One region of the Solibacillus sp. FSL H8-0538 genome, then DNA from elsewhere that is predicted to be linked to it. Evidence: riboswitches for the same ligand, from Rfam matches in the RefSeq annotation. Region 1 holds a riboswitch; the other holds the start of a gene.
What was found. A riboswitch is a leader RNA that binds a small molecule or an ion and turns the genes downstream of it on or off. The one in region 1 is predicted to bind S-adenosylmethionine.
Positions count from the first base shown of each region.

Region 1 (7,797 bases):
TGCAGCTAAAATATTCGGCGCTACATTAAAGCGGTTACTAATATCGGCAATCAGTGGTTTTCCTGTGCTTTCACCAACAAATGTTAAACGTACTACCGCACCTGTTAAGTTCAGCTGGTTGATTAATGATTTAGATAATGAACGTTGTGAAATAGTGTTCAAGAATTTGCGCGTTGTTGGATGCGTGGGCTTTTTAAATAGCTCGATTGCTGAGTTATGCTCCACAAGCTTCCCTTTTTCGAGTACATACACGTAATCGCAAATTTTTTGGATTACGTTCATTTCATGGGTAATCAGTAAAATAGTAATCCCAAGTTCACGATTGATTTTTAACAGAAGCTCTAAAATGGAGTCTGTCGTTTCTGGATCAAGTGCGCTCGTTGCTTCATCGCTTAGTAAAACTTCGGGTTCCTGTGCAAGGGCGCGGGCGATAGCGACACGTTGTTTTTGTCCACCAGATAATTGGTTAGGGAAGTTCGTTAATTTATCCGTTAACCCAACAATCTCAGCATACTTTGCGACTTTAGCTGCTACCTCTTTTTTACTATAGCCGAGTAAGTTTAGAGGAATTGCAATATTGTCATAAACTGTTGCTGTTTTAAGTAGGTTAAAACCTTGGAAGATCATCCCGATTTTTTGACGTGTTTTCCGAAGGTCCTCTGTTGATGCAGACATTAAATCCACACCGTTAATTCGAACATTGCCACTAGTTGGGCGCTCAAGTAAGTTGACACAACGAATCAGTGTACTTTTTCCGGCACCACTATAGCCGATGACGCCGTGAATTTCGCCTTTTTTGACATGTAAATCTACATCATCAACGGCATTGAATACACCTTGCTTAGATGGGTACTGCTTCACGATGTTTTGGAGTTGTATCATAAAAATCCTCGCCTTTCTAGAGAAAAAGCTACCGGCAAAGTTGCCGATAACTTTTCGTATTTTTGGTGGATAAGAAAGTATAACTTTTCCATTCACATTAGTAAGGACATCAACTCGCCGTATTTTGGGCGAGTTGTGTCTTTCTAATTACGAATTAAAATCCTGGAATAACTGCGCCTTCATATGTTTCTATAATATAATTACGTACTTCGTCAGTTTGGTAAGCTTCGATGAATTTCTTTAAATCTTCGCTATCTTCTTCACCTGGACGTACAACTAATTTGTTTACGTACGGAGAGTCAGATGATTCAAGAATGATCGAATCGTTTTTCGGATTTAAACCTGCTTCAAGTGCGAAGTTTGTGTTGATTGCTGCAAAATCTACTTCAGCTAATTGAGTTGGTAATTGAGCGGCTTCTAGTTCGATAAATTCATAATTATGTGGGTTATCTACTACATCAAAGATGGATGCGTTAATGCTCACACCTTCTTTTAATGTGATATAACCAGCATCTGCTAATACAACTAATGCACGTCCACCGTTTGTCGCATCATTAGGTAAAGCAAATGTTGCACCGTCAGGAACTTCTTCCATTGACGCGTATTTAGACGAGTATATGCCCATTGGATTTAAAATTGTATTTCCTACTGATACAAGTTCTTCGCCGCGGTCCGTGTTGAATGTATCTAAGAATGGCTGCGTTTGGAAGTTGTTAATATCAAGATCGCCTTCTACTAGCGCTGTGTTCGGTAATACATAATCAGAGAATACACGGATGTCTACTTCTAAGCCGTTTTCCGCTGCGATGTCTGCTGCAATTTCTGTAATTTCTTCGTGTAAGCCAGCAGTTACGCCGATTACTAATTTACCGTCATTTAATGTGTCTTCTGCAGTTTCTTCTCCGCCACAAGCTGCAAGAGCAAGTGCTAAGGCTGATGTTGCAAATAAAAAGCCGATTTTTTTAAATTTCATGGTTGAAATCCCCCTAGATGTTTTGTTTTAGTTAATAAAAAAATGCCTCTCTTGAAAAAGAGAGGCATCGAAAAGTCAATTTAGATTACCACTCTTATCTTTCAAAACATTTCTGTTTTGTAGGAATTAGCACCGGCCAACAAGTGTTGGTGGTTGCCGAGCTTCATAGGGCCTATCCCTCAGCTACTCTTAATAAGAGAAAAACATTATATTTAAAAACTAATTAATGTAAATATACAGACTATTTAGAACAAAATCAATATAAAATTATATTTTTCTGAAAAAACTTTATTTTAAGATAGTTTGTTGTTAAATAGAAAAAAGCACATCTTATGGGAGGGATGTGCTTTTCATAACTATTTGACGATGACTTGCTTGAATAAATTTAATTTTTCTACGCGGCGTACAGCTTCACGCATACGATCCTCATTTACAAGTAGACCAACGCGCACATAGCCTTCACCGTATTCACCAAAGCCATTACCAGCAGCAACGGCTACGTCTGCCTTTTCTAATAGTAAATTTGCAAATTCCTGGCTTGTGTAGCCTTCTGCAACAGGCAACCATGCAAAGAACGAGCCTTTTGGTGCCGTAATGTTCCAGCCGATGCGGTGCGCTTCTTCAACGAGTATATTGCGGCGGCTTTCGTATGTTGTCCGTAAAGCTTCAACACAGTCCTGTTCCGCATTTAATGCCACTGCTGCAGCATGTTGCACAGCGGGGAACTGGTTACAAAATAGATGATCTTGAATGATATTGATTGCTTCAATTATTTTGGCATTGCCGACAGCAAAACCAATGCGCCAGCCTGCCATATTATATGATTTTGATAATGTATACAGCTCGATGCCGACATCTTTTGCACCGGCCGCTTGTAAGAAGCTCGGAGGACGAACGCCGTCAAAGCCGATTGCACCGTACGCAAAGTCATGCGCAACGGCAATATTATTTTCCTTCGCAAACGCTACTGTGTCTTCAAAAAAAGCTAAATCTGCTGTGCCCCCAGTTGGATTGTTCGGATAGTTTATGTACATCAATTTTGCTCGCTCGCGTACTTCTGGAGAAAGTACCTTGTAATCTGGTAAAAATGCATTCGCCTCTTCAAGCGGCATCGTATCAAATTTCACGTCTGCAAGTGCAACTCCTGATAAATAATCCGGATAACCTGGGTCTGGCAACAGCATATAATCGCCAGGATTTAAAATTGCCATTGGTAGCTCTACTAAACCAATTTTTGTTCCGCCTAAAATCGCTATTTCTGTGTTCGGATCAATATCCACGCTGTATTCACGTTTGTAAAAATCAGCGGCTGCCTGTTTAATTTCTGGGATACCGCGGAACGGAGAATATTTATGCGTTTGCGGATCCATCACTGCATGCTGCAGGGCTTCAACAATATGACCTGGTGTTGGTTGATCAGGATTGCCTTGCCCTAGATTAATAATATCGCGTCCTTCCGCAAGCGCTGCATTTACTTTTCCAACGAGTGCAGCAAAAAATTGCGGAGGGAGTTGCTGTAGTTTTTTCGAAAATTCCATGTACATTCACCTTTTTCAGAATATAATAAAAATAGTACTGTTATGGTAGTCTTTTTTTAGCGAATAGTAAAGTGTATTTTTAGGTTATCCGCATAAGAAAGTATAACTTTTGGAGATGTCTAGGCATTCGCGCTTTTGCTAAGAGGTCGTTTTAATTCCTTGGGTGTAAACGGGTGCGAATGCGCTTTTTTAGTAGATAAGAAAGTATAACTTTCTTATCTACATAAGTAAGGACATCATCTCGCCCTCTATTGGGCGAGATGTGTCTTTCTAAATAAAAATGTCTAGAGGTGGGGTTCTAATGAAAATCGGATGTATCCAATTAAATGTAGGTTTTGGAAAAGTAGAAGAAAATTATGCGCGCGCAGAGAAATTTATTCGCGAGGCGGCGGCAGGTGGAGCAGAAATCATCGTACTACCTGAAATGTGGAATACCGGCTATGCACTTGAAAAATTAGGGGAGCTTGCAGATGTGAACGGTGAGCGCACGCAAAAATTTTTAAGTGAACTGGCACGCGAATTACACGTACATATTGTTGGCGGTTCTGTTTCAGTGAAGCGCGGCGATAAATTTTACAATACGATGTACACGTTTAATCGCACAGGCGAGCTAGTCGGCGAATATAGCAAGGCGCATTTGTTCCGCTTAATGGACGAGCATTTGTATTTGGAGGCGGGGGATGCAATGAACCGCTTCCAGCTTGACGATATTGAAGCAGCGGGTGTGATTTGCTACGACATTCGTTTCCCGGAATGGCTACGCTCGCATGCACTGGATGGCGCGAAGGTATTATTTATTCCCGCACAGTGGCCAACACCCCGTATTGATCACTGGAAAACGCTATTACAAGCGCGTGCCATTGAAAATCAGTGCTTCGTTATTGCGGTAAATCGCATTGCGAGTAAGGTAGAAAACTTTAACGGGCAGTCGATGATTATTGAGCCGTGGGGCGAGGTCTTATGGACAGGCGCTGATGATGAGGAGTTAGCCATTATCGACGTTGATTTTTCAATTGTTGATGAAGTGCGCAGCCGCATCCCAGTATATGATGACCGTCGCCCGGGATTATATGAAGAAGTAGTAAAACAATCAGTTCGTAAATAATTTAGAGAGACAAAGTCGGAGCAATTCGATTTTGTCTTTTTTAGTGGATAAGAAAGTATAACTTTCCCATCCACATAAGTAAGGACATCAACTCACCCTATTTTGGGCGAGTTGTGTCTTTCTAATCGTTAAGGAAATTATCAAATTTCGCCTTGTGGATACCATTTAAATAAGTAAATGCAACGCCCAGGCGAAAGCGCTAGCCTCTCGAAGTCGCGGTCTGTCCTCGGGCGAAAAGCGCCTTCACTTTGGATTCTCTAGCGCTTTTGTTACTTCTCGCCCCAAAGTGCGGCTATTCGCTAAAAATTCCCACTTGCCGTCTTAAGCGTCTCATTTTAAAATAGGAACAAATGTTCTGTTGTTGGGTATCATATAGTAGAAAGAGGTGAGACTATGTATGAAAATGCTCCGAATCGTTCCGTTATTTGTATTGATATGCGCTGCTTTTACGCCAGCTGCATAGGGCTTCTTGAAAATTTAGATGTGATGAAGGTGCCGATTGCTGTTGTGGGGAACTTTAGCCAAAAGGGAAGTGTTGTGCTCGCTGCGTCTCCACCGATGAAGGAGCGCTTTCACATTAAAACAGGCTCCCGCTATTATGAAATTCCGAAGCATCCAGACATTCGTTTATTTGAGCCGAAAATGGAGTTTTTCGTTAAAATTTCGATGGAGATTACGCGGCTCTTAAATGATTTTGTACCGAAAGAGGCGATTCATGTGTATAGCGTGGATGAAAGCTTTGTCGATTTAACCGGTACTGAAAAATTATGGGGACCACCTGAGGAAACGGCGAAGTATATGCAACAGCGCATTTACGATCAGTTTCAAATTCCGAGTGCAATCGGGATGGGACCGAATATGCTCATGGCAAAGCTTGCTCTTGATATTGAAGCGAAAAAAACAGACTTTGCGAAGTGGACGTATGCAGACGTACCAACAAAGCTCTGGCCTATATCACCACTAAGTGACATGTGGGGCATCGGCAGGAGAACGGAGCGCACACTAAATAATATGGGGATTTTCTCGGTAAAGGATCTCGCGCATACAGACTTAAAAACGCTCGAGAAACGCTTTGGCATTATGGGCAACCAACTGTATTACCATGCGTGGGGCATTGATTATTCAAAAATGGGCGCGCCCATTATGCAGGGGCAAATTAGCTACGGCAAAGGACAAATGCTAATGCGTGATTACCGCAGCCGAAAAGAAATTTTAACGGTTATTTTAGAGATGTGTGAGGATGTAGCAAGACGTGCGCGCGAGGCACAGCAAATCGGCCGCACAATTTCTCTTGGACTTGGCTACAGCAAAGATGCATTTGGCGGGGGCTTCCACCATTCACGGACGATTTACGAGCCGACGAACGATACGATGAAAATTTACAAAGTGTGTGAGCGACTACTCGATGAATTTTATGCTGAACGACCAGCACGTCAGCTATCGATTGCACTGACAAACTTAGAAAGTGAACATTCAATGCAGCTGAGCCTTTTTGATGATCAAAAATGGAGGAAGCGAAAACTTGGTGCGGCGATGGATAAAATTCGTACGAAATATGGCTCGACGTCAATTTTGCGTGCAGTGTCATATACAGAGGCGGGAACAGCGCTCTCTCGCTCCGCATTACTAGGAGGACATAAAAAATAGTGGCAGGTGGAGAAGATGAACCGAGATCGAGGAACAATCAAATGGAATGCAATGATGCTGCCAGAGCATGTGAAGCTACTTCGTGAATGGCAGAGTGAGGATAAGCTCGTTGAAAAACCAGAACTCGATGAATGGGCGCTGCAGGAACTGAGCGAGCAATTAACACATGCATATGAAAATGCGCTCCAAGTTGAAATGAAAATATGGGAGACGACAGCGATTTATAAGGTGCGCGGCAAAATTGATAAAATCCAGTCAGAAAAGCAACAACTACGACTAGAGGACGGGCGCACATTCAGTTTTCATCGAATTTGCGGTGCCGCATTGGCTGACTAAATAAGTGTTTATGTTATAGATTAAATACGAACAGCACTTACTGAAAATGGTTACTAGCTTTGTGCAGAACGATTACAATGTATATGCATATAATAATTGTAAAGATGTGCGGAGTCGAAAAAATGAAAGAACGGCGATTAAAATTATATTACAGTAGCAAACAAAAGAGCTAACTCAGTTACAATGAGTTAGCTTTTTTTCTCGAAAATGGTAATGGATTAATAATTTTTTTTAGTGGTTGTCTTTTTAAAAAGAACAACGTATAATAATTTTCATCGAAAAGCTTGTATAGAGCGTAAAAAACGAGTTCATTTGTATTTTTACAGTGTACAAATGTTTTACATCAGAGGAGGGTACTCAACATGAAAAAAATAATCGTAACGGGTGCGTTAGGTCAAATTGGTTCAGAATTAGTAGGAAAGCTTCGTGAAACATACGGAACGGATAATGTTTTAGCAACAGATATTCGTAAAATTGGAAACAGTGCAGGACCATTTGAAGTATTAGACGTAACAGATGGCCAGCATATGCATGACTTGGCGAAAGATTTTGGCGCAGATACAATGATTCATATGGCAGCTTTACTTTCAGCGACAGCGGAAAAAAATCCGGTGTTTGCTTGGAATTTAAATATGGGCGGGCTAATGAATGCGCTTGAAGTTTCGCGCGAGCTTGATATGCAATTTTTTACACCGAGCTCAATCGGTGCATTTGGGCCTTCAACGCCAAAAGACAATACACCACAAGATACGCTACAACGTCCGTCAACAATGTACGGCGTCAATAAAGTAGCGGGTGAATTATTATGTGATTATTACCATACGCGTTTCGGTTTAGATACACGCGGTGTGCGTTTTCCAGGATTAATCTCATACGTAACGCCTCCAGGTGGCGGTACGACAGATTACGCGGTGGATATTTATTACAAAGCAATTGAAGAAGGCCGCTACACTTCATATATTGCAGAAGGCACGTATATGGACATGATGTATATGCCAGATGCACTGCAAGCGATTGTCGATTTAATGGAAGCAGATGGTTCTAAATTACAGCACCGCAATGCATTCAATATTTCAGCGATGAGCTTCGAGCCGTCACAGATCGCAGCCGAAATTCAAAAGCACATCCCAGGCTTCCGAATGAGCTATGATGTAGATTTAGTGCGCCAAGCAATTGCTGATAGCTGGCCAAATGCAATCGACTCATCAGCCGCTGTTGCAGAATGGGGCTTTAAAGCACAATATGATTTAGCAAGCATGACAACTGATATGCTTGAAAAACTAAAAAAGCAACTTAAGAAAAAAGCGATTTCTTAA
Region 1 is NZ_JBBOPI010000001.1:493,738-501,534, forward strand. Features, by position in the region: gene MHH87_RS02315 (methionine ABC transporter ATP-binding protein) at 1-882, opposite strand, end outside; gene MHH87_RS02320 (MetQ/NlpA family ABC transporter substrate-binding protein) at 1,037-1,855, opposite strand; SAM riboswitch class I at 1,947-2,054, opposite strand; gene MHH87_RS02325 (pyridoxal phosphate-dependent aminotransferase) at 2,212-3,393, opposite strand; gene MHH87_RS02330 (carbon-nitrogen family hydrolase) at 3,695-4,498, shown strand; gene MHH87_RS02335 (Y-family DNA polymerase) at 4,892-6,145, shown strand; gene MHH87_RS02340 (YolD-like family protein) at 6,161-6,481, shown strand; gene MHH87_RS02345 (L-threonine 3-dehydrogenase) at 6,844-7,797, shown strand.

Region 2 (7,797 bases), 2.4 Mb from region 1:
CAACTAGTAGCAGATCAAAAATCACAATTGCGTATGCAGCAAATGCTTGTAAAAGGTAAACCATTACGTAACTAAAGGGACTTTCTTCAACAGGCTAGATGTCTACTCAGGAAAGTCTTGGTCTCTGGCGGATGTCATCGATTTTGAACCGTATAAGGTCAGAACGATTCAAAATTTGGACGGTAAATTTGCTTGTAACTTAATGGGTCTTTACCAAAATATGTCCTTTACTATAAAAGAAAGTGTACTACTTTATAGGCACATGGAACGGAGGGCGGCGAGTGTAGCTGACGGCATTCGCCTTTCGCTACAGAGCAAAGCTTCCTGCGGGAAAAGCGTGAGCCTTGAGACCCCGCACGAACGTTTAGGAACGAAGGCTAAGAACGCCACGTCCTGTGGCAACGCCTTCGTGACCAACATCGTGTTGGCCCGAGGAGGCTCAAGCCACGCCCGCGGAAAGCGTCCGCCTGGAGTGGAATGTGCTGTCAAGTTCAGATTTTGGTGTAGAGCCAACTTAATAGAACAATTTATAGCTAGTTACAAAACGTCGCTAGCATACGATAAGGGGGATACATTAATATGCGTGAAGCTGTAATTGTGGCAGGAGCAAGAACGCCAATTGGTCGAGCAAAAAAAGGTTCACTTGCAACAGTTCGCCCAGATGATTTTGGTGCGCTAGTAGTAAAGGAAACACTTAAAAGAGCGGGCTATGAAGGTCCGATTGATGATTTAATTATAGGCTGTGCAATGCCCGAAGCAGAGCAAGGAATGAATGTAGCGCGTAATATTGGTGCTTTAGCTGGACTGCCGGATACAACACCAGCACTTACAATAAACCGTTTCTGTTCATCAGGTTTACAAACAATTGCATATGCTGCTGAACGTATTATGCTTGGTCATTCAAAAGCAATAATTGCAGGTGGTACAGAATCAATGAGTATGATTCCGATGACTGGTAACACAGTTCGTTTAAATCCAAAACTTGCTGAAGAAGCACCGCAATACTATATCGGAATGGGTCACACTGCTGAGGAGGTAGCAAATCGCTATAAAGTAAGCCGAGAAGATCAAGATGCATTTGCAGTTCGTTCTCATGAATTAGCAGAAAAAGCCATTCGCGAAGGAAAATTTAAAGACGAAATTGTACCGGTTGAAGTTATTGAGTATTACGTAGACAAGAATAATAAATTACAAGAGAAGAAGTTTACGTTCGATACTGATGAAGGGGTACGACCTGGTACTTCAATTGAAGGCTTAGCGAAATTACGCCCAGCGTTCAACGTGAAAGGTTCTGTAACAGCAGGTAACTCCTCTCAAACTTCAGACGGTGCAGCAGCTGTACTTGTGATGGACCGTGAAGAAGCTGAAGCACAAGGATTAAAACCATTAGCCAAGTTTTTAGGCTTTGCAGTTGGCGGCGTACCACCAGAAGTAATGGGAATTGGCCCAATCGTAGCGATTCCCAAAGCACTTGAAATCGCAGGTCTTACACAAGGCGACATCGATTTATGGGAAATTAACGAAGCGTTCGCATCACAATCACTACAAGTTGTTCGCCATTTAGCCATCGACGTAGAAAAAGTGAATGTAAATGGCGGCGCAATCGCACTTGGCCATCCACTAGGAGCAACAGGTGCCATTTTAACACTAAAATTGATCAATGAGTTAAGACGTCGTGGCGGTAAATACGGTGTAGTAACAATGTGTATCGGCGGCGGTATGGGTGCTGCTGGTGTATTCGAAGTACTGTAAGAGGAAGATTAGTTTGCGGTCACGAGTTTTTTGATGCTTCCAAATTCGTCACCAAAGCAAAGGTCAGTGTATCCATGCACAATTCCGTAGCTTAGCAATAAATTTGTAAGTTTCATAGACAAAAGTTTAAACGCTGCTTTTGTCAGAAGTGTCTAAGCGTTTCCGAACAATTACCTTAGGGGAGGAATTTAATATGGAACAAACTTCAAACATTATTAAAGGCGGCGCTTTCTTAATCGAGGACGTAGAAATCGAACGCGTATTCACGCCAGAGGATTTCACCGATGAGCAAAAAATGATCGCCAAAACAACAGAGGATTACGTAAATAACGAAGTATTACCTGTTGTAGAAAACCTTGAGAACCATGAATTCGATCACTCCGTACGCTTATTAAAAATTGCTGGTGAACTAGGATTACTTGCGGCGGATGTTCCAGAAGAATATGAAGGTTTAGCTTTAGACAAAATTTCTTCCGCTTTAATCGCTGAAAAATTGTCTCCAGCAGGTGGATTCTCAATTACTCATGGTGCACACGTAGGAATCGGTTCTTTACCAATCGTTCTTTTCGGTAACGAAGAGCAAAAGAAACGCTACTTACCAAAGTTAGCTTCTGGCGAATTAATCGCTGCGTATGCATTAACTGAGCCAGGTTCAGGTTCTGACGCTTTAGGTGCAAAAACAGTGGCCAAATTAAATGCAGCAGGTACTCACTATGTATTAAATGGTGAAAAACAATGGATTACAAACGCAGGATTTGCGGATGTATTCGTAGTATACGCAAAAATCGATGGCGATAAATTCACTGCATTCATCGTTGACCGCAAATTCGACGGCGTATCAGTAGGAGCAGAAGAGAAGAAAATGGGCATTAAATCATCTTCTACTCGTACTTTAATTTTACAAGACGCACAAGTGCCAGTTGAAAACTTACTTGGTGAAATCGGTCGCGGTCATATTATCGCATTCAACATTTTAAACATAGGTCGGTATAAGTTAGGAATAGGTACTGTCGGTGCATCTAAACGTGCATTCGAGCTAGCGGTTAAATATACAAAGCAACGTCAGCAGTTCAAAACGCCACTTTCGGGATTCAACTTAACGAAAGAAAAGTTAGCGACAATGGCATCACATATTTATGCTTCAGAGTCTTTAAACTATCGTACTGTCGGTTACTTCGAGGACCGCTTAAGCCAGTTGTCTCTTGAGGAGCAAAAAGACGGCCAAAAAATTGCGGGTGCTATTGCTGAATATGCGATTGAATGTTCAATTGCAAAAGTAGTCGGTTCTGAAACATTAGACTATGTGGCAGACGAAGCAGTACAATTGCATGGTGGTTACGGCTTCATGGCAGAGTACGAAGTAGAGCGTATTTACCGCGACTCTCGTATTAACCGTATTTTCGAAGGCACAAATGAAATTAACCGTATGATTGTTCCTGGTACATTTATGAAGAAAGCTCTAAAAGGCGAGTTACCACTTCTACAAGTAGCACACCAATTACAAGCAGAGCTCCTAATGTTAATGCCTGAAGAAATTGGTGATGAGCCATTAGCGCAAGAATTATACCTTGTGAAAAATGCGAAGAAAATTGCTGTATTAGCTGCTGGTGCTGCTGCACAGGCGTTCGGAGCAAAACTAGATGCAGAGCAAGAAGTACTTGTGAACATCGCGAACATTGCGAACCAATTATACGCAATGGAATCAGCTGTAATTCGTACGCAAAAAGCGATTGCTCGCGATGGTGTTGAAAAATCACAACAAAAAATTCTTTACACTCAAATCTTCACACAAGAAGCATTTTCAGAAATCGAAAAAGAAGCGAAAGATACATTACTAGCTTCAGTTGAAGGTGATGCTGGCCGTATGATCTTATCAGCACTACGTAAATTAACACGTAACAACCCATACAACTTAATTCCGAAAAAACGTGAAGCAGCTGCGAAACTTATTGAAGCAGAGAAGTTTGTGGTTTAAGATTTAATTACTACAAAAGAAAGATCTGTATATGAAGACAGTGTATTTCTGCACCGAAAGAGAAGCGACAGGTGCAAAACTAATTAAAGCAGAGAAGTTTGTGGTGTAATAAGAACGATCAACCTAAGTGCGGGGCGCCGCGCTTAGGTTTTATTTTAGGTCGGCAGCAGCATCTTTTTGCATTGGATATTCGTTTTCGATTACAATGAAAAGAAACGATTCGTATAAAAGGGGGACATTTTATGACATTACAATTTATTCAATATCCAAAATGTACGACATGCAAAAAAGCACAAAAATGGTTAGATGCTAATGGCATTGTTTATGAGGCGGTTCACATAGTAGAACAAACGCCATCTAAAGAACAACTAAAATCATATTATGAAGCAAGTGGCTTGCCGCTGAAAAAGTTTTTTAATACTTCTGGTAACAAGTATAAAGAATTAGGGTTAAAGGACAAACTAATACATATGTCTGAAGAAGAGCAAATTTCTCTACTAGCATCGGATGGTATGCTAATTAAGCGTCCAATTGTAACAGATGGAAAAAAAGTAACATTAGGATTTAAGGAGTCTGACTTCTTAGAATCATGGAAATAAACAACGTATTGTATTGAATTTCCGAACGAAATATGGCACACTGAACATGAATGTACTACATATGATATGGAGGGGTTTTGATGAACACACCTAAAGAATTACGCTACTCAGAAGAACATGAGTGGGTAAAAGTTGAAGATGGCAAAGCACGTATAGGAATTACAGATTTCGCACAACATGAACTTGGCGATATCGTTTTCGTTGAACTACCAGCAGTAGGCGACGAAATTCAATTAAACCAACCATTTGGTAGTGTTGAATCTGTTAAAACAGTTTCAGAATTATACGCACCAATATCAGGTAAAGTCGTTGAAGTAAACGAAGAACTTTCTGATAACCCTGAGTTTGTTAATGAATCTCCGTATGGACAAGCATGGATGGTTGTAGTTGAACTTACTAACCCTTCTGAAATCGAAGAGTTAATGACTGCTGAGAAATACGAAGAGTTAATCGCAGAATAATTTCTTGAAACGCCAAAGTCCGTCACAGGAGTTTGGCGTTTTTTTTTATTGTTAAGGAAATTATAAAATTTCGCCATATGGATAACAATTAAATAAGTAAATGTAACGTCTAGGCGAAAGCGCCAGCCCCTCGAGGTCGCGGTCTGTCCTCAGGCGAAGGCTAAGAGCGCTTTCACTTCGGACTCTCCGATGCTTGTGTTCGTGGTTGAGCAACTATAGCTTTCTTAATCACATAATAAACGACATCATCTTACCTTATTTTGGGTCAAGATTTGTCTTTCTATAGGAGGAAGATGAATGTGGAAAAGTGTATAATCGTAGAAGGTCGTTCGGACAAATTGAAAATAATCCCTCTATTAGCCGAAAACGCTACGATTTTATGTACAAATGGTACGATTAGTGAAGAAGACTTAATCACGCTTATCGAGCCTTATGAGCATTGCGATCTGTATACAATGTTTGATGCCGATAAAAACGGAGAGAAATTACGTAAGCTCATGAAGCGTTGCTATTCTGATGCGATACAGCTCGTCATCCCGAAGCAATATATAGAAGTAGCCGAAACTCCAAGTGCTATTTTACTTCAGCTATTAGAGGTAGCAAAATTTGCCGTTCACAAATAAAAGTATAGGATGAAGCAGATGAACGAATGGACTAGACAAAAGTGGGAACAACAAATGCAAGAGCAGCCGTTAACTGCCTTTTATTTATATACACCGATGTGTGGTACGTGTGCAGTTGCATCAAAAATGATGGATGTTGTGGAACAATTACTCCCAAATCTCCCATTAGGGAAAGCCAATTTAAATTATATGGAGCAGCTCGCTTATGATATTGAAATAGAAAGTGTGCCCTGCCTAGTTATATCGCAAAGAGGTGAAATCGTAGATAAAATCTATGCATTTCAATCCGTACCATTTTTGTATGAAATATTAAAAAAACATTTGACGCATAATTGATAGCGTGATAAAGTAACATTCATAATAAAAAATTTAATAGCGTTACTCTTATAAAGAGAGGCGGAGGGAAGTGCCCTATGAAGCCCGGCAACCAGCATGTATGATGAAAAGGTGCCAAGTCACACAAAGTTAAGCTTTGAGAGATGAGAGAACGGTTGAACGTATAAAAATGCGAAAACCTTTCTACTATGTCTTCAAGTAGAAAGGTTTTTTCGTTTACGTCTAGGTTTAATCGCCACGCCCTCGAGTTCGATGCCAACATGATGTTGGTCAGTTCGCCAGTTCGGGTGTAAACCGGCGCATTAACACTCTTGGTTTACAAAATAAAGCAGCGCAGAGGATGCTGTTTTTAGAAGGAGTACAGTAATGATTGAATTAAAAAATATTACGAAAGTTTATAAAACGAAAAATGGCGACTTAACAGCTGTTGAAAATGTAAACTTATCGATTAAGCAAGGAGAAATCTATGGCATTATCGGTTATAGTGGTGCCGGTAAAAGTACAATGATTCGCCTGTTAAATGGTTTAGAAAAGCCAACAAAGGGCTTAGTTACAGTTAGTGGCAATGAGCTATCATCTGCTTCAGGACGAAAACTACGCGAGGCTCGTCAAAAAATTAGTATGATCTTCCAACACTTCAACCTTTTATGGTCACGCACTGTGGCGGAAAACATCGCCTTCCCGCTTGAAATTGCAGGTGTTCCCAAAGCAGAACGTGTAAAACGTGTAGAAGAGTTAATTGAACTTGTTGGTCTTACTGGTCGCGGCAAAGCGTATCCTTCAGAGCTTTCGGGAGGACAAAAGCAGCGTGTCGGTATTGCGCGCGCCTTAGCGAATAACCCAGAAGTACTTTTATGTGATGAAGCAACATCTGCACTTGACCCGGAAACGACGGATTCAATTTTAGAGCTTCTTTTAGATATTAATAAAAGACTTGGCTTAACGATTGTACTAATCACACACGAAATGCACGTTATTCGTAAAATTTGTCACCGCGTCGCTGTTATGGAAGCTGGACAAGTAGTGGAGCAAGGTGAGGTGCTACAAGTATTCCAACACCCGCAAGCACCAATTACGAAAAAATTCGTTTCACAAGTATCAGGTGCAACACAAGAAACGCAAGAATCTTTAGAGCAAATTTTAGCGAAATATAAATCTGGGAACATCATTAAGCTATCATTCGTTGGACAAACGACAGAGCAACCAGTCATTTCGCAAATTATTAAGCAGTTTGATATTGCCATTAATATCGTTCAAGGTGATATTTCTCATACAACTAGTGGTCCGTACGGTACATTGTTCGTGCATATTGATGGACAGCAAGCGGATATAGATGCTGCACTAGCAATACTTGAGCAGCATGAAATTAAAACGGAGGTGATTGAGCATGCTTAGTCAATTATTTCCGAACGTCGTGTGGGACAAAATGTGGGAAGCGACGTATGAAACACTTTATATGACTGTAATTTCAACAGGTGTAACCTTTGTGCTCGGTCTAGCAATCGGGATTTTACTATTTTTAACGAGTCCCAATCAAATAGGGGCAAATAAAGTAGCGCATTTTTTAACAGGATCTGTCGTAAATATTTTCCGTTCCATTCCGTTTATCGTGCTTATAATTTTATTAATTCCATTTACAAATTTTTTACTTGGCACGATTCGTGGTGTAAATGCGGCATTACCTGCGCTTATTATCGGTGCGGCGCCGTTCTATGCACGTATGGTCCTCATCGCACTTCGTGAAATTGATAAAGGTGTTATTGAAGCAGCTCGCTCAATGGGTGCAAAAACATCAACAATTATTTGGAAAGTACTAATACCAGAATCATTGCCAGCGCTTATTTCTGGTATTACAGTAACATCGGTTGCACTTGTAGGCTATACAGCAATGGCTGGTATTATTGGTGCAGGTGGACTAGGGAATACAGCATTTATTGATGGATTCCAACGTAGCCGATCTGACGTAACCGTAATGGCGACAATTATTATATTAGCTATCGTTTTCGTTCTTCAGTTTATTGGCGATGCGATTACATCAAAAACAGACAAGC
Region 2 is NZ_JBBOPI010000001.1:2,936,066-2,943,862, reverse strand. Features, by position in the region: gene MHH87_RS14085 (3-hydroxyacyl-CoA dehydrogenase/enoyl-CoA hydratase family protein) at 1-75, shown strand, start outside; gene MHH87_RS14080 (acetyl-CoA C-acetyltransferase) at 580-1,752, shown strand; gene MHH87_RS14075 (acyl-CoA dehydrogenase family protein) at 1,946-3,727, shown strand; gene MHH87_RS14070 (arsenate reductase family protein) at 3,970-4,326, shown strand; gene gcvH (glycine cleavage system protein GcvH) at 4,407-4,787, shown strand; gene MHH87_RS14060 (toprim domain-containing protein) at 5,081-5,410, shown strand; gene MHH87_RS14055 (thioredoxin family protein) at 5,429-5,746, shown strand; SAM riboswitch class I at 5,792-5,896, shown strand; gene MHH87_RS14050 (methionine ABC transporter ATP-binding protein) at 6,113-7,141, shown strand; gene MHH87_RS14045 (methionine ABC transporter permease) at 7,134-7,797, shown strand, end outside.
Region 2: linked by a shared signal. The riboswitch ahead of MHH87_RS14050 (methionine ABC transporter ATP-binding protein) and the one ahead of MHH87_RS02320 (MetQ/NlpA family ABC transporter substrate-binding protein) in region 1 are both predicted to bind S-adenosylmethionine.